Regions from separate parts of the Mycobacterium sp. C31M genome, predicted to be linked through region 2. Evidence: riboswitches for the same ligand, from Rfam matches in the RefSeq annotation. Region 2 holds a riboswitch; each other region holds the start of a gene.

Region 1 (6,021 bases), on a different contig from region 2:
CGAGCCGGCCGAACCCGAGGAGCCCGAGGCCCCGGCAGATCCGGCTCAGGCGATGGCCGATGCCTGGGCAGAAGCCACCCAGAACTGGCAGAACTCGCTGGCCGAGGCGGCGGCGAACTGGCAGGACTCGTGGGCGCAGGCCGCGGCGAACTGGCAGGACTCGTGGGCGCAGGCCGCGGCGAACTTGGCGGCGGCGAGGCAGCAGCCGAGTGCGCAGACTCCTGCCACGACAGCGTTGCGCGCCGCTGCCGAGGAGGACACCACCACCGAGGAAGGCACCGCCGCCGGGGCCGAGGCTCCCGTTGCCCGCACCACGCCGGCGCCGGAGACCGAAGCGCCCTCGACCGCAACAGATCCGAATCTTGACGGTAGTGATGCGGCTCGTGCCGAGGTGGTCGCGGCCACCGAAGCCGAGGCGCCGGCCCCGCCTCAGCAGCAGCGTCCCGCTGCGACGGAGAGTCCGAGTACGTCTACCGAAAGTGACTCGGCAGCAACGGAGTCCACGGACACCCGGACGGCACATCAGGCAGAACGGGCCGAGCGGCAGCCCGAACGGGCGGAACGGCGCGCCGAACGCCAGGCCGAACGGGCGGCGCGCCAGGCCGAACAGGCGGAGCGGGCAGCCGAAAGCACCGGCGAGTCGAGCGATTCGAGTGACTCAAGCGATTCGCAGGCAACAACGGATTCCAGCAACGCCGAGTCGTCGACGTCCGAGGGATCCAGCGGACAGGAGTAAGTCACACCGCAACCGGCCGGGCCACCTCACGTGGCCCGGCCGGTTCCGCTAATTACGGCGAGTTCAGAAGACGCGGATCCAGTCGACGAGCATCTCCGCGGGGTAGCTGCCCCCTGCGGGTTCCCGTCCGCCCGAGCCACCGATGGCGATGTTGAACACCGGGGCCATGGTGAAGCCGGGGTCGTTGAACGGCCATTCCGGCAGCGAGCTCGCCTTGACCGTCCAGAACGGTTCCATACCGGGCTGGTAGTCACGCCAGAAGTACATGCCTTCGGGCTTCCAGGTCATCCGCCAGGTGTGCCAGGCCCCGTCGACCGGATGCTTGAAGGTCTGGAACTGGGTGCCGTCGAGCCGGGCGTGCACGGTGGTGCCCGATGGCCAATCCTGGTTGCCGTACCACTCGAACAGGTCGACCTCGCCACCGCGCACCGGGTTGTCATTGATCAGCCAGAAGGCGGGCCAGGCACCGTTGGTGAGGCAGTTGAGCTTGACGCGGGCCTCCCACGTCGTGCCGACGCCGCCGCGCCAGTTGCCGATGATCTTGGCGCTGGCGAACTTCTCCTGGATGTTGGCACCGGGGCCTTCGGTGGCGCGGATGACCAGGTTGCCGTTGCCGTCCTGGAACACGTGCTCCTGATCGGTGACGTAGCGGCCCATGTTGAACGGCTTGTCCCATTCGACCGGGTTCCGGATGGTCTCGCGCTGCGGGACGATGAACCATGAGGCCGGGTCCGGCGGGGAACCCGCGGGTCCGTTGAACTCGTCCTGCCACAGGATCGGCGGAGCAGCCGCCTCTGGGACCGGGTTGGGCGACAGATCCCCTGGTAGCGGCTCTGCGCGAGCATTCTGGACCGGCAGCGCGGCGGCGGCCGCACCCAGTCCGAGCATCATCATCGCGCTGCGTCGATCAAATTCAGGCACAGCCGAACCATATCCAGCGACGGCGGTTTTCGTGCGGAACCGAGCCGAGCCCCGGCCTGCTGAGGACGTTCTCAGCGACCACGAGGAAGGTCCCAATTGACGCGTATCCTGCGCTACCGTTGCCCGCGGCAAACATCCCGCTAGCTCAGGAGTCGGCAATCCCATGGCCAACAAGGTGTTTCGGCAGACCCTCTCCACCGGCGTGGCACTCGCCGGCGCCGGCGCCATCGCGCTGACTCCGGTCACGGTCGCCCCGCAGATCCAGGCCGTCGTCGAGGCTCCCCGTGTCGTCACCACCGAGGTGATGCCCGCCGGCCTGATCCAGGACCTGCAGTTGATCGCCTCCGGCGCCCAGGCCGCGCTGGGCCAGAGTTACGACGCGCTGACCCGCAAGATCCCCGACCTGTGGTGGACCGTGCACGAGAACTGGCCCGACGAGGACCTGCTGCCGTGGAATTACGCGCTGGTCACCGACATCTTCCTGGCACCCATCACACCGCTGGTCATCGGCCCGCTCAACGACGCGGTCGCCGAGGCGGTGGCCCGGAACTTCCCGGTCCTGGGCGACCAGATCCGACAGATCCCCGAGCTCATCGAGTACGCCTTCGTCCGCCTGGTCGGTCCCATCCTCAGCGCCATCGGCGCCGCCGGGATGGCTCACTACGAGATCTACATGTCGACGACGACCTACCGCATCGAACCGTTCATCGAGGCCATCATCCGGGCGCCGTTCCATGTCATCGACGGACTGCTGTTCGGCGGTTACGGCGACCTGGGCCCGATCCTGCCGGGCCGTGAGGGCGAATACATCCCCGCGCCCGGACTGCTCACACCGTGGGGTCAACAGCCTCCGGTGCGCGATATCAAGACACCGAACGACATCGTCGAGACGACGGTCACCGACGCCAACGCGACCCTGGTCAGCCTGGTCACCGACGCGACCGATCAGATCGAGGATGCCGGCGAGCTCACGACGAGTACCGAGATCGACCCGGTCGCCGAGCTGGTTCCGGAGACGGCTCCCGAGGCCGAGGTCGTGCCTGCGGTCGAGATCATCGAGGAGACCGAGGTCGTCGAGACCACTGAGCCGGTCGAGCCCACCGAACCCGAGGTCGTCGAAACCGAAGTCGTCGAGCCCGAGGTGACCGAGCCGTCGACCATCCCGGTCAAGGTGGAGGAGCCGGCCACCGAGGACACCGCCGATGACGCAGCAGAGTCCGAAGCAGCCGAGTCCGAGGATGCGGACACCGACAAGGCCGCCACCACCAAGCCGGCCAAGAAGGACCCTGCCGCCGGTATTCGCCAGGGATTCAAGGACTTCCGCGACAATGTCGGCCGCACCGTCAAGAAGCTGACGGGTGGCGGCAGCACCTCCCGGGACTCCGGTGACAGCGGCGGCTCCGACAAGACCACCAAGTCGGAATCCAGCTCCGCGGAGTAGCGCTTCGATTGTGGGCCCTGTGCACGTACCGATTCCGTGCACAGGGCCCACCGTCATGTCCGGGCCGTGCGTAGTATCAGCGGCGCAGCTGGTTTGCCGGGGGCGTGTGTTCTGCGCGTCCGGCATCGCAAGAGGGAACCTGGTGAGAATCCGGGACTGTCCCGCAGCGGTATGCAGGAACGACCGCCGTCACAGGCACTGGTGCTCAGCACTGGGAAGCGACGGCCAGTAGGAACATCCTTGGGTGTGCGCCTGTTAGTCCGAAGACCTGCCAACTGTGCCGGGCGCGCCGCGCCCGGCGGCGCATCGCCTCGAGGACTGGGCGTATGGCCGGTGTGGCTGCCGCGTGTCCCACTGCGGTGGCCTCTTCGGTTGCACGTCCAAAGGGCGGTGGGCTCTCCATCGTTGTTGAAGGACTTCGCGTGACAACACAATCTGCCCCTACGTTCACCGCCACCATCCTGGGTTCGCCACGGGTCGGCCCGAACCGCGAGCTCAAGCGGGCCGTCGAGAAGTACTGGTCGAAGAAGATCGACCGCGCCGAGCTCGAATCGGTCGCCGCCACATTGCGCAAGGACACCTGGCAATCCCAGGCCGCGGCCGGCCTGGACTCGCTTCCGGTCAACACCTTCTCGTACTACGACCACATGCTGGACCAGTCGGTCCTGCTGGGCACGCTGCCGCCGCGGGTGGCTGGCGTTTCCGACGATGTGGATCGCTATTTCGCCGCGGCGCGCGGCGGCACCTATGACGGTGCCGATATCGCTCCGCTGGAGATGACCAAGTGGTTCGACACCAACTACCACTACATCGTCCCCGAGATCGGCCCGGACACGACGTTCACGCTGAACCCGGCCAAGATTCTCGCCGAACTGGAAGAGGCCTCGTCGGTCGGCGTCGCGCTGCGCCCGGTGATCGTCGGTCCGATCACCTACCTGGCGTTGAGCAAGGCGGTCGACGGGGCCGACGCACCCATCGGACGGCTCGACGAACTTGTCGGTGTCTATGCCGAATTACTGGGACTGCTCGCCGACAAGGGTGTCGGATGGGTCCAGATCGACGAACCGGTGTTGGTCACCGACAACGTCGACAATGCCGGGGCGTTCGCCGAAAGCGTGTACTCCCGACTCGGCGGGCTGGCCGAGCGGCCGGCCATCTTCGTGGCCACCTACTTCGGTGAACTGACCGATGCGCTGCCGGCCCTGGCCCGCACACCGATCGAGGCCATCGGTGTCGACCTCGTCTACGGCGGCGTGGACGCACTGGCCGCGGTGCCCGAGCTCGCACAGAAGACCGTCGTCGCCGGGGTCGTCGACGGCCGCAACATCTGGCGGACCGATCTGGAGGCTGCGTTGGCCAAGCTGGCCACGCTGCTCGGATTAGCCGGTGCGGTCACGGTGTCCACGTCGTGCTCGACCCTGCACGTGCCGTACTCGCTGGAGCCCGAGACGGAACTCGACGAGGCGCTGCGCAGCTGGTTGGCCTTCGGCGCCGAGAAGATCGCCGAGGTTGTGGCCCTGGCCAAGGGTCTGTCACAGGGCCGGGAGGCAATCACTGCCGAGGTCGAGGCGTCCAACGCCGCAGTGGCCTCACGCAAGGCCGACCCGCGCCTCAACAACGCGGGTGTCCGGTCGCGCATCGCCGAAATCCGGTCCACCGGCGCCGCCAACCGCGGCCCTGCCGCCGACCGGCGCACCGCTCAGCAGGCACGGCTCAACCTGCCGCCGCTGCCGACCACCACCATCGGGTCCTACCCGCAGACCACCGAGATCCGGGTCGCGCGTGCGGATCTGCGTGCGGGCAAGATCGACGATGCCGCCTACCAGCAGAAGATGCGCGACGAGGTCGCTGCCGTCATCACGCTGCAGGAGGAGCTCGACATCGACGTGCTGGTGCACGGCGAACCGGAGCGCAACGACATGGTGCAGTACTTCGCCGAGCAGCTGGAGGGGTTCTTCGCCACCCAGAACGGCTGGGTGCAGTCCTACGGCTCCCGCTGCGTGCGGCCGCCGGTGCTGTTCGGAGATGTGTTCCGCCCCGAGCCGATGACGGTGGAGTGGGCCGAATATGCCCAGTCGCTGAGCAAGCGGCCGGTCAAGGGCATGCTCACCGGCCCGGTGACCATCCTGGCGTGGTCGTTTGTGCGCGACGACCAGCCGCTGGCCGACACCGCGGCGCAGGTGGCGCTGGCCATCCGCGACGAGACGGTGGACCTGGAGAAGGCCGGCATCGCCATCATCCAGGTGGACGAGCCCGCGCTGCGCGAACTGCTCCCGCTGCGGTCCAAGGAGAAGCAGGAATATCTGAAGTGGTCGGTGGAGGCGTTCAAACTGTCGACCGCAGGCGTGCGTGATGACACCCAGATCCACACGCACCTGTGCTATTCCGAGTTCGGTGAGGTGATCAAGGCGATCGCAGACCTCGACGCCGATGTGACGTCCATCGAGGCGGCGCGTTCGCATATGGAGGTGCTCGATGACCTCAATGCCGTCGGCTTCAGCAACGGGGTGGGGCCGGGTGTCTACGACATCCACTCCCCGCGCGTGCCCAGCACCGACGAGATGACCACGGCGCTCCGCGAGGCACTGGCTGCCGTTCCGGCGGAACGGCTTTGGGTCAACCCGGACTGCGGCCTCAAGACTCGTAAAAACGACGAGGTCGTCGAGTCCCTGCGGCACATGGTGGAAGCCGCGAAGACGGTGCGCGCCGAGCGATGACAACAATCGTGCCCCGGAATCGTCGCGATTCCGGGGCACGATCCGTCGTCATACAGCGAGCGCTTCGGTCACCTTGATGGTGTCGATGGTTTCTGGAACATCGTGTACCCGAACGGTATCCACCCCCGCCGACCACGCGGGGCCCAGCACGGCAAGTGAGGCCGCCAACCGACCGTCGACACCCCGGCCGGTGACGCCTCCGAGAA
Region 2 (6,021 bases):
GGCACAACCGGTGCGCGACGTCCCCGCGCACTGATCGTCATGCGGCGATGGTGGCGATGCCCAGGACCACCATCGCCGCACCGATCAGCACCAGCGCGGCGGTGGTGGCGCGGGTCTGGTGGCGGGCCAGCCGGCTCCGGGCGGCGGCCAGCCAGCGATCGACCATCGCCGGCGCGAACAGGTACCCGGCGACGGGAATGGCGATCGTCGAGGTGGCCACCGCGGTGTACAACAGCACTGCGACCCCGGTGGCCGCCAAACTGACGGCCGCCGAACCGATCAGGTAACCCGCCGTCGCGTTGGCGGCCATCACCTTGAAGTTGGTGAACACCAGCACCGCACCCAGCGCACCGGCGGCCAGCGGGGTGATCCGGGTCAGCGCGATCAGCCAGCGCGGCGCCCGCAGCACGGTGTGGCGACGTGACCAGGTGTAGCCGGCCGCGGCGAACATCGCTGCCGCCAGGGCGATCTGGATCCAGCCGAGCGTCGGCGTCGGCCTCGGGTCGATCCGGTCGACGAGTTCCGGGGCGCGGAGGAACAACACCGTCGCCGCAGCCTGCCCGACCAACGAACCGATCAGGAACGCCAGTCCGGCGGCCCGCGGTCGGGGCGCGTTGAACACCAGCACCAGGGCCGGGATGACCTTCATCGGCGACCAGGCCACCACGATGGCCGGTGCGACCAGTTGGGCGAGCAGTGTTGCGGACACGCGGACCATCGTCCTATCGCGCGGCCGGATCCGACAGGGTTGGAATCATCCGACATTGCCGGACCAGCTCGGTCAGCGCCGCGTCGTCGGTGTCCGGCACGGCGATGGTCAGCCCGTCGCACAGTCCCGCGTACCACTGTCCGAGCACCGCGGGGATCTCGTCGTAGGTGCCCTGCGGGATCAACGCTTCGAGCCCGCCGAGGTCGGTGACCCCGATGAGTTCCAGCTGCCTGCGGTAGGCCGGCGTGCGGTACAGAAAACGCAGCTCGTCGCGGCGGACGTCCCGCAATTCACGCACACCCTCGGCCGTCGCGGCCGCCACCGGCTGCGGGTTGGCGATCAACCTCGTGCCGGCCAGCGCGGGCACGGTCCGGGTGCGCAGGATCGTCGGGTGCGAACTGGTGGGGTGGCAGACGAAGCCGTCGGCCAGTTGTCCAGCCATCGCCACCATGCGTTCATTGACCCCGCCGCACCAGATCTGCGGAGGCGCGCCCTCGAGCGGGCCGGGATTGAAGTACGGCTGCAGCCTGTCGAATGCGTAGTGCGTACCAACGTAATTGAGGGCAGCACCGGTTTGGAAGGCGTGGAAGATCGCCCGCAGCGCACGGATGTAGTCGGCGAGCCGGGCCACCGGTTCGGACCATTGCGCCGAGAAGCGACCGACGATGTTGCCGCGCACCTGCGAGGCGATACCCAGTTGGAACCGGCCACCGGACAGCCGGGCCAGATCCCAGGCCGAGCACGCGGTGATCATCGGGCTGCGCGGGAAGGCCAGCACCATGCTGGTGCGCACGCTCAGGGTGCGGGTCGCCTGCAACGCCAGCGCGGCGACCACGAACGGGTCGTGGATGGTCTCCGAGACGTGCATGGTGTCGAATCCGAGACGTTCCACACGTGCTGCCCAGGCGCCGATATCGGCCGGTCCCGTCGTCGCGGGCGCGGTGGCCACCATTTCCACCCGTCGTTCATAACAGAAGAGGATGCTGAACCGATGATCGAAGTGCTGACCGACATGCCGGCCGGGGTGACCGGCATCCGGGTGTCCGGCCGTATCGACGGGGAACAGATGCGGGCGTTCCAGCCCACCATGGACCAGATCGCCAAAGCCGGCGAGATCCGGATCGTCGAAGTCATCGAGCCCGATTACGAGGGGTTCGGACCCGGCGGGTTGACCGAGGATCTCAAGATGGGCCTCGGTGCACTGCTGCATCATCACTCGGCGTTCAAACGCATCGCCGTGGTGGCCGACCGCGAATGGATCACCCACACCATCCACGCCATCGGCTGGCTCTACCCCGGCGAGATCTCGGTGTTCGGACTCGACCGACTCGACGACGCCAAACAATGGGCGGCCGGCTGAGTGCTAGCCTCCAATCAGCCGTGGTGAACGGGAAGCCGGTGTGAAACCGGCGCGGCCCTCGCCACTGTGATCGGGAATTGCTACCTCCCTTTCCGCCGCGTCCGCGCGGTGGGCCACTGAGACCGACCGGTCTTGGGAAGGTTGGGATGTCGCGTCATACCCGTCAGCCAGGAGACCGGCCACGGCACAGAAGTACCCCATCCACGAGGATCTGGAGAGGCTGGCTGACCGTGGCCCGTTCGTTGTCCCCCACCCGTGCCGCGGTTGCCGCGGCATTCGTGATCGCTACCGTCGCGAGCTGCGCGAGCGACACCTCCGAGCCGACAGGCGAAGCATCCGCCGAGGCGGTGACCGTCGAGAACTGCGGCATCGACGTGAGCGTCAGCGGGCCACCCGAGCGGGTGTACGCCGCGTATCAGCCGGCGACCGAGATCGCGCACGCGCTCGGCATCTCCGACCGCCTGGTCGGGACCGCGTTCCTCGATTCGCAGGTGCTGCCCGAATACACCGACGCCCAGCAGCAGGTGCCCTATGTGCCGCAGCTGCCGAGCCGCGACGGCCTGCTGGCCACCAACCCGGACTTCGTGCTGTCGGGCTACAACAACGTCTTCTCCGAGGGCAGCGGCGACACCAGCGTCGGCACCCGGGCCAGCCTGTCCGAGTTGGGCATCCAGTCCTGGATTCTGAGCCCGCTGTGCCCCAGCGAGGACGGCCTGTCCGATGAGGCCATCGACCCGGCCGCGGTGCGGGTCGACACCATCTATCAGGACCTGCGCGACCTCGGCACGATCTTCGGCGCCGAGGATCGTGCCGAAGAGGTCATCGCCGACCAGCAGGCGCGGATCGACGCGGTCGAGGAGGCTGTCGCGGGCGCGGACCGGCCGTCGGTGGCGATCATGTTGATCGATGACGACGGCGGCTACCGGGTGGCCGGTGGTATCGACTTCGGCACCCAGATCATCGAGCATGCCGGTGGGGTGAACGCCTTCGCCGACCTGACCCAGCGCCGCCACGTCGATGTCGACATCGAGGAGATCATCCGCCGCGACCCCGACGTCATCCTCACCAGCGTCTGCTGCGATATCTCCTACACCGCCGAAAGCGGCGCGCAGGAGGCCGCCACGCTGGCGGCCAATCCTGCGCTGGCCGGGGTGGCCGCGGTGCGCAACGAGCAGGTGCACCCCTATCTGTTCTCCGATCGGGCCGCCGGTGTCCGGGCCGCCCATGCGGTCGAGGTGGTGGCGTCGATCCTGCATCCCGACCGGGTCAACTGACATCCGCCGCGGTGTGCTGCAGGGCGGCTGGAACCGGCTGCTGGGACTTGTTGTCGCAGGCGGGGTGTTCGTCGCGGTGGCCCTGGCCTCGGTCCTGATCGGCAACTTCACGGTCACCATCGCCGATGTGGTGGCCGCGGTATCCCGGCCCGCCACAACCGATCTGGATCGGATCGTCGCGCACATCCGGATTCCCCGGACGGTCGCGGGCATCCTCGCCGGGACCGCACTGGGCGTCGCCGGTGCCGTCATGCAGGGCATCACCCGCAATCCGCTGGCCGGTCCGGGCATCCTCGGTATCAACTCCGGCGCCGCACTGGCGGTGGTGCTCGCGATGACGTTCGCGGGCGTCAGTTCGGCGAGCGGTTATGTCTGGTTCGCCTTCGCCGGAGCGGCCGTCGCGGCGGTGTTCGTCTACACCCTGGGATCGCTCGGACTGGGTGGGGCCACCCCGGTCAAGCTCGCACTGGCCGGGGCGGCGTTCACCGCCTTCGTCGGCGCGATCACCTCGGCGATCACCCTGCTGGATGCCAGCACCCTGGACGATTTCCGGTTCTGGGTGGTCGGATCGCTCACCCGCGCCGACGGCACATCGCTGGCCGCGGTGACCCCGTTCATCGTCGCCGGGATGCTCGCCGCGATCGTCACCAGTCGCACCCTGAATGTGGTGGCACTGGGCGACGATATGGCCCGCAACCTCGGTGCCCGGTTGTGGTCGGCCCGCATCACCGCCGCCGTCGCCGTGATCCTGTTGGCCGGGGCGGCCACCGCGATCGCCGGCCCGATCGGGTTCATCGGGTTGGTGGTGCCCCATATCGCACGGTTGATCACCGGACCGGACTACCGCTGGATCATGGCGTGGACGGTGGTGTTGGCGCCGACGCTGTTGCTGGCCGCCGATATTCTCGGCCGAATCCTGGTGTCACCGCAGCAGCTTCAGGTCGGCATCATCACCGGGCTGGCCGGTGCGCCGTTCTTTCTCTACCTGGTCCGCAACCGGAAGGTGTCCGGGCTGTGAGTACCGTCGTGGCCGGTGGCCTGGCCTTGCGGTTCAGCCGCACCGCGGCCGTCATCACCGTGATCGCCTGGGCCGCAGCAGTTGTCGTGGCCGCCGTATCGCTGACGCTCGGCGAATTTCCGATCTCGGTGCGCGACGCGGCGAACGTGCTGTCCGGTGGCGGCACCCTCATCGAACGCGATGTCGTGCTGGGTGACCGGCTGCCGCGGGTGCTCACCGGACTCGGTGTCGGGGCGGCGTTTGCGCTCTCGGGTGCGATCCTGCAACGCATCGCATCCAATCCGCTGGTCAGTCCGGACGTCATCGGCATCAATTCCGGTGCGGCGCTGGGGGCCTTGGTCGTGTTGACCGTGCTCGGCGGCAGCGGGGCGACGCTGGTCGTCGGCGCCTTGCTCGGTGCATTGATCACCGCGGCCGCCATCCTCGCGATCGCCTACCGCCGCGGTCTGCATGGCTTTCGGCTGGTGCTGGTCGGCATCGGGGTGGCCGCCCTGCTGACCTCCGGGATCTCATATCTGCTGACGCGCGCCGATGTGCACGAGGCGATGACGGCGGCGGTCTGGCTGACCGGCAGCCTGGCCAACCGCAGCACCCTGCATGTGGCGGTCATCGGGGCCACCCTGCTGATCGCGGTGCCCGCTCTGGTGGTGCTGGGAAGGCACCTGCGATTGTTCGAGCTCGGTGACGATCTGGCCCGGACCCTGGGCAGCCGGCAGGCGCACAAGGTGGCTCTGGTGCTGGTGGCGGTGACGTTGGCCGCGATGGCGACCGCGGCCGCCGGCCCCATCGGGTTCGTCGCGCTGGTCGCCCCGCAGATCGCCCGACGCCTGCTCGCCGAACGACATACCGGCCTTGCGCCCGCAGCGGCCATCGGTGCGCTGCTGGTGGTGAGTGCCGACCTGACCGCCCGACTCCTGTTCGCGCCCATGGGAATGCCCGTCGGCATCCTCACCGCCATCATCGGCGCACCCGTTCTGCTCTACCTGCTCGCCCGCGCCAACCGGATCGGAGCCGCCGGATGAATTCATTGACCACCGAAAACCTGAAGCTGGGCTACGGCGGCCGGACCGTGGTGGGCGAGGTCAGTGCCGCCCTGCCGGCGGGCAGGATCACCGCCATCATCGGTCCGAACGGCTGCGGCAAATCGACGTTGCTGCGTGGGCTGGCGCGTCTGCTGGCCCCGCAGGGCGGTGTTGTGCACCTCGACGGCCGCGACCTCGCCGAGATTCCCAGCCGGCACCTGGCGACCAGGATCGGACTGTTACCCCAGCAGCCGATCGCACCGGACGGCATCACCGTGGCCGACCTGATCGGTCGTGGACGGCATCCGCACCAACGCTGGTTCCGGCAATGGAGCGCCGCCGACGAAACGGCCGTCGGCCAAGCGATGGAGGCCACCGAGCTCGGCGAGCTGGCCGACACCCCGATCGACGAACTGTCCGGCGGGCAGCGCCAACGAGTCTGGATCGCGCTGGCGCTCGCGCAGGATCCCGCGATCATGTTGCTCGACGAGCCGACCACGTTTCTGGATCTCGCCCATCAACTCGACGTGTTGGGTCTGCTGTCGTCGGTCAACCGCCAGCACGACCGCACCATCGTGCTGGTCCTGCACGATCTGAACATGGCGGCGCGGTATGCCCATCACCTGATCGCGATGCGC
Region 3 (6,021 bases), on a different contig from region 2:
TCCGCCGCCGGCGGTGTGCCGCGCGAGTTCAACACGATTGCCGTCGACGACGGTATCGCCATGGGCCACGGCGGCATGCTGTATTCGTTGCCGTCGCGCGAGCTGATCGCCGACTCGGTGGAGTACATGGTCAACGCGCACTGTGCGGACGCTCTGGTGTGTATCTCCAACTGCGACAAGATCACTCCCGGCATGCTGATGGCCGCGCTGCGGCTCAACATCCCGACGGTCTTCGTCTCCGGCGGCCCCATGGAGGGCGGCACCGCCGTCCTGGTCGACGGCACCGTGCGGACCCGGCTCAACCTGGTCACCGCGATCGCCGATGCCGTGAACACCGATGTCTCCGACGACGACATCGCCCGCATCGAGGAGGCCGCGTGCCCCACCTGCGGCTCCTGCTCGGGCATGTTCACCGCGAACTCGATGAACTGCCTCACCGAGGCGTTGGGTCTGGCGCTGCCGGGCAACGGATCGGTGCTGGCCACGCATACCGCGCGACGCGCCCTCTACGAGAAGGCCGGCAGCACGGTCATGGACATCGTGCGCCGGTACTACGACGACGATGACGCGTCGGTGCTGCCGCGGGCCATCGCCACCCGCGACGCCTTCGACAACGCGATGGCACTGGACATCGCGATGGGCGGGTCCACAAACACCGTGCTGCACCTGCTGGCCGCCGCGCGGGAGGCCGAACTCGACTACACCCTCGAGGACATCGAGAAGCGCAGCCAGATGATCCCGTGTCTGTGCAAGGTGGCCCCCAACGGCCACTACCTGATGGAGGATGTGCACCGCGCCGGTGGCATCCCGGCCATTCTCGGCGAGCTGTGGCGCGGCGGGCACCTGCACGAGACGGTGCACACCGTGCACGCCGGGTCGATGGCACAGTGGTTGCGCGAGTGGGATATTCGTGGAGGGTTGCCCTCGGGCGAGGCCGTCGAACTGTTCCATGCCGCTCCGGGTTGTGTGCGTTCGGCGAAAGCCTTCTCCCAATCCGAACGCTGGGACAGCCTGGACACCGACGCTGAGAACGGCTGCATCCGAGATATGGCGAACGCCTACTCCGCCGACGGTGGCCTGGCGGTGCTGCGCGGAAATCTGTCGGTCGACGGCTGCATCGTCAAGACCGCGGGCGTCGACGAATCGATCTGGAAGTTCAGTGGTCCCGCGGTGGTCGTGGAATCCCAGGAGGACGCGGTCGACGCCATCCTGAACAAGCGGGTGCAGGCCGGCGATGTCGTGGTGGTTCGCTACGAGGGGCCCAAGGGCGGCCCGGGTATGCAGGAGATGCTCTACCCGACCGCCTTTCTGAAGGGCCGGGGTCTGGGTGCGCAGTGTGCGCTGATCACCGATGGCCGGTTCTCCGGTGGGACATCGGGCCTTTCGATCGGCCACGTCTCCCCCGAGGCTGCCGCGGGCGGCACCATCGCGCTGATCGAGGACGGCGATCTGATCACCATCGACATCCCGCACCGCAGTATCCAGGTCGACGTGCCCGACGAGGAACTCAACCGCCGCCGTGAGGCGTTGGAGGCTGCCGGCGGGTACCGGCCGAAGAACCGTGAACGCACCGTGTCGGCGGCGCTACGTGCCTACGCGGCCCTGGCGCTTTCGGCGGACAAGGGCGCCGCACGGGACATCGATGCGGTCTGAGGACGCCTGCTAACCTTTGCGGGCCAGTCACCTCCGCAAGGAGTAGGGAACCCGGTGCGAATCCGGGACTGACGCGCAACGGTGAGGGATGACCCCGAGTCCGAATACCTGCTGGCACCCGCGACGACCGTCGCGGTCTGTCAACGGGTCTCGCTGATCAGGCCCCTGATGTCCGAAGGATCGCCTCGTGTCCGCATCCGCCAGCGACCCGGCCGCACTCGTACGTGCCTGGGATGACCAGCAGTCCGCCTATATCGCAGGTCGCGAGTCGCGCTTCACCGCCATCACCGATGTCATCGGTCTTGCCTGCGGTACCGAACCGGTGGTCGTCGATCTCGCGTGTGGGCCAGGCTCCCTGAGCGCCCGGGTGCTGCAGGCACTGCCCGGCGCGCGCGTCATCGCCGTCGACTTCGACCCTCTGTTGCTCGACCTCGCTGCCAAGACGGTGGCCGTCGAGCACGGTGACCGTGTGCGGTTTGTCGAGGCCGACCTCGCCGATGCGGCGTGGTCGGACGTGCTGACCGATGCGCTGGCCGGGGAAACCGTATCGGCCGTCGTCTCGACAACCGCGCTGCACTGGCTGTCCCCCGACGCCCTGTTGCGTGTCTACACCGCGGCGGCAGAGTTGCTGCCCGGCAACGGGATCCTGCTCAACGGCGACCACTTCCGGTTCGACGGCCGCCAACCGGCACTGAAACGGCTCGCCGACACCCACGACACCGCAACCCAGGAGCGGGCGCATGCCGCGGGTGCGCTCACCTGGGACCAGTGGTGGGCGACCGCCGCGGCGCGCGACGGTGTCGCTCCGCTGGCCGCCCTGCGCGAGGAGCGGTTTGCGCAACGCGGCGCTCCACCGAGTACCGCGGTCGACTTCCACCTTGCCGCACTCGCACAGGCCGGCTTTTCCGAGGTCGGCACCGTGTGGCAGCTACTCGACGACTACGTCGTGTTGGGGGTGAAGTGATGTCGCGCGGCGCGGTTGCGGCAGCCGCCGCGACGGTGTCACTTCTGGCGGCCGGCTGTGGTGCCGACACGACCGATCAGACTGCCTCCCCCACAACACAATCGGTATCACTGCAGAACTGTGGGGTCGAGATTGACATCGCGGGCTCACCGTCGCGGGCCATCTCGGTGAATCAGCCCGCGACCGAACTCATGCTCACCCTCGGATTGGCCGACCGGATGGTCGGGACCGCGTCGTGGAACGACCCGGTGCTCCCGGAACTGGCCGCCGCCAACGCCACCGTCCCCGAACTGAGCCCGGATTTCCCCTCGCTGGAGGTGGTCCTGGAGCAGGAGCCGGACTTTGTGTACGCGACGTTCGCGTACACCTTCTCCGATCAGGGCATCGCCGGCCGGGACCGGTTCCAGCAGCTGGGCATTCCGACATACCTGTCCGCCAGTGAATGCAGCGGGCAGGAGGCAATTCAGCACCGTGCGTTGACCTTCGACGACATCTATGCCGAGATCGCAGATATCTCCCAGGTGTTCGGTGTCGAGGATGCCGGTGATCGGTTGGTCACGTCGATGCAGGATCGGCTCGCGGCAGCCACAAGCGGCTTGGACGCCGCCGACACCACGTTGATGTACTGGTACTCGGCGACCCGGACGCCCTATATCGCCGGGTGCTGCGGTGCGCCTGGGTTGATCACCGAGGCGGCCGGCGCCCGCAACGCGTTCGGCGACAGCCGCCAACTGTGGCCGGAGACCTCGTGGGAGGCCATCCTGGATCGTGATCCAGACGTGCTGGTGTTGGCCGATCTGACCCGCGGTGACGACGGGGACAGCGCCGCGGCCAAGATGGAGTTCCTCGAGAGTGATCCGCTGGCCAGCCGGCTCACCGCGGTGCGCGAGAAGCGCTATGTCGTGGTGCCTGGGACCGCGCTGGATCCGTCGCTTCGCAATGTCGACGCGGTCGAGCAGATCTCGACCGCGCTACGGTCCGTCGCGGACCGCTGACCTGCCCTCAGCCGGCCAGTGCCACGTCCCCGCGGTGTACGTGCACGCAGGCACGCTTGGGTCCCCACACAGTGGGAACGTCAAAGCAGACCACCTTGGGCTGTCCGAACACGGTGGTCTCTTCGACGGTGCCGGCGGCACCTTCGGGAACGGTCTGAACGTCCATCTGATCGATCTCGCGGCGGGCGGTCACAACGTCACCGGTATGCCAAGTCATTTCTCTCCCCAACATCTTCTCTGAATACGTGGGGTGCAACGCCGCGGGAGCGACTTTTATTCGCGGCGATCAGTAGACGTCGCGGACGTACCGCTTGGTCGCGACGAGTTCCTTCTTGTAGTCGTGTGCGGCCTCGGCCGACAGACCGCCATGCGTGCGGATGATCTTGAGTAGGGCCGCGTCGACATCGGCCGCCATCCGGGACGCATCGCCGCAGACATAGAAGTGCGCACCGTCCTCGAGCCAGCGCCACACGTCCGCGCCGTAATCGGTCATCTTGTCCTGCACGTACACCCGTCGGGCCTGATCCCGGGAGAACGCCAGATCGAGACGGTTGAGGAACCCGTCGTCGACCATGTCCTCGAGTTCGTCGCGGTAGTAGAAGTTCTCGTTGCGGTGCTGGTCGCCGAAGAACAGCCAGTTGGGTCCGCGGTGGCCGAGCGCGCGGCGTTCCTGCAGGAATCCCCGGAACGGGGCGATGCCGGTGCCCGGGCCGACCATGATCATCGGGGTCGCGGATTCCTCGGGTGGTCGGAAATTCGGAGACCGCTGTACGAACACCGGCGCGGCGTGCGCCCGATCGGCCAGGAACGTCGAGGCCACCCCGCCGCGGTGCGCGTCGCGCGCGCTGCGATAGCGCACCACCGAGACGGTCAACTGCACCTCCTCAGGGCTGACCAGGGGGCTCGACGCGATCGAGTACTGCCGCGGGGTCAGCCGCACCAGCGCGTCCTGCCATTCCTGCGGTTCGGCCCGCACGGCGAATTCCTCGACGATGTCCAGGCCGTTGCGGTCGGCGAGCCACTTGTCGATTTTGTCCTTCGAACGCCGCAGGATCTTGGCGTCCGGGCAGCGCTCGGCGACGAAGTTGAGCAGGTTCGGGGTGATGCGGCAGATGTCGTAGGAGGCCGTCAGGGCGCCGCGCACGTCGGTCTCGGCACCGTCGACCTCGATCACCTCATTTCCGGACAGCCCGGTCGCCGCCAGCCAGGCCGCCACCGAATCGTCGGAGTTCGTGACGAAGACACCGAGCGAGTCCCCAGCGGCATAAGCTGCACCGTGCTCGGCCACATGTTCGGAGATGTCGAACCCGAACTGGCGCACCTCTTTACGTGCCGACTCCGGGGTCAGCCGGATATTGCGGCTCAACGGTGCCAGCAGCGGCGCGGTGCGGGTCAGCGGGGTCTGCAGCGTGACCGGCCGGACGGTCGGCACGGGCTCGGCGCCGGGCGCCAGGATCGTGGTGATCTGGTCGGCCCAGGCGGCCATCGGCTCGTCGTCGTAGGCCTCACAGTCGATGCGCTCGAGCAGGCGGGTGGCACCGAGGGCGGCGAGCCGGGCGTCCAGTGCCTTGGCGTGTCCGCAGAAGCTGTCATAGGACCGGTCACCGATCCCGAGCACCGCGTAATTCAGGCCGGGCAACTGTGGTGCGTCGGCGGCGGTGAGGCGATTCCAGAATTCCGTACCGTTGTCCGGTGGCCCACCGTCACCGAAAGTGCTTGTCACGAAGATGGTCTGCTCGGCCTCGGCGAGCTGCTCCGGGGTGACATCGTCCATGCTGACCAACCTGGCGCCGGCCAGTCGGCCTGCCACCCGGGCGGCAAACTCCTCGGCGGTGCCGGTCTGGGATGCCCACAGCACCATCGGCCCTGAATCGGCGTCGACAGTTTCGGTGTCGGTGGCCCGGGAGTAACTGCCGGCCAGCATGCCGTCGATCCACAACCGGACCGGTCGCCGGACCGGTGCCGACGCCGGCAGCACCGGCACACCGGGGGTCCCAGCCTCCAGACCCGTGAGAAAGCCTGACAGATAGAGCTTCTCGTCCTCGTTCAGTTCCGGTGCGGACGTGTCGAGGCCCAGCCCCGCCATGCCGATGTTCGGCCGTTCGATGGGGATGGGCCGCAACCGCACGGCGCATACCTTGAGCTCGGGCTGCAGTGAGTCGGCGTCGACAGCATCGTTGGTCAACGCGTTGACGGTCAGATATTCGCCGTGCTCGTCGTTCCAGTGGAACGGGGTCCACACGTTGCCCGGCTGTACCCGGTCGGTGATCACCACGGGCAGCACGGCACGGCCGCGCCGCGAGGTCAGCTCGACCTGATGGTCCTTGGTGATCGACTGGGCCGCCGCATCTTCGGGATGGATCTCGACGAACGGTGCCCCGTTGAGTTTGTTGAGCTTGTCGACGAGCC

The links. A riboswitch is a leader RNA that binds a small molecule or an ion and turns the genes downstream of it on or off. The one in region 2 is predicted to bind cobalamin.
Region 1: it holds a riboswitch for cobalamin, as region 2 does, so the genes downstream of both, metE (5-methyltetrahydropteroyltriglutamate--homocysteine S-methyltransferase) here and ACLBYA_RS17145 (ABC transporter substrate-binding protein) in region 2, are expected to answer to the same signal.
Region 3: it holds a riboswitch for cobalamin, as region 2 does, so the genes downstream of both, ACLBYA_RS10280 (class I SAM-dependent methyltransferase) here and ACLBYA_RS17145 (ABC transporter substrate-binding protein) in region 2, are expected to answer to the same signal.

Annotation. Positions count from the first base shown of each region.
Region 1 covers NZ_JBKFAX010000023.1:2,546-8,566, reverse strand. The annotation lists gene ACLBYA_RS27545 (cellulase family glycosylhydrolase) at 1-736, shown strand, start outside; gene ACLBYA_RS27540 (glycoside hydrolase family 16 protein) at 800-1,630, opposite strand; gene ACLBYA_RS27535 (hypothetical protein) at 1,821-3,098, shown strand; cobalamin riboswitch at 3,171-3,388, shown strand; gene metE (5-methyltetrahydropteroyltriglutamate--homocysteine S-methyltransferase) at 3,521-5,815, shown strand; gene folP (dihydropteroate synthase) at 5,864-6,021, opposite strand, start outside.
Region 2 covers NZ_JBKFAX010000010.1:190,124-196,144, reverse strand. The annotation lists gene fdxA (ferredoxin) at 1-34, shown strand, start outside; gene ACLBYA_RS17160 (GAP family protein) at 38-709, opposite strand; gene ACLBYA_RS17155 (LLM class flavin-dependent oxidoreductase) at 723-1,691, opposite strand; gene ACLBYA_RS17150 (STAS/SEC14 domain-containing protein) at 1,701-2,069, shown strand; cobalamin riboswitch at 2,074-2,267, shown strand; gene ACLBYA_RS17145 (ABC transporter substrate-binding protein) at 2,300-3,343, shown strand; gene ACLBYA_RS17140 (FecCD family ABC transporter permease) at 3,357-4,361, shown strand; gene ACLBYA_RS17135 (FecCD family ABC transporter permease) at 4,358-5,383, shown strand; gene ACLBYA_RS17130 (ABC transporter ATP-binding protein) at 5,380-6,021, shown strand, end outside.
Region 3 covers NZ_JBKFAX010000005.1:252,343-258,363, reverse strand. The annotation lists gene ilvD (dihydroxy-acid dehydratase) at 1-1,653, shown strand, start outside; cobalamin riboswitch at 1,661-1,783, shown strand; gene ACLBYA_RS10280 (class I SAM-dependent methyltransferase) at 1,841-2,617, shown strand; gene ACLBYA_RS10275 (ABC transporter substrate-binding protein) at 2,617-3,612, shown strand; gene ACLBYA_RS10270 (hypothetical protein) at 3,620-3,829, opposite strand; gene ACLBYA_RS10265 (molybdopterin-dependent oxidoreductase) at 3,899-6,021, opposite strand, start outside.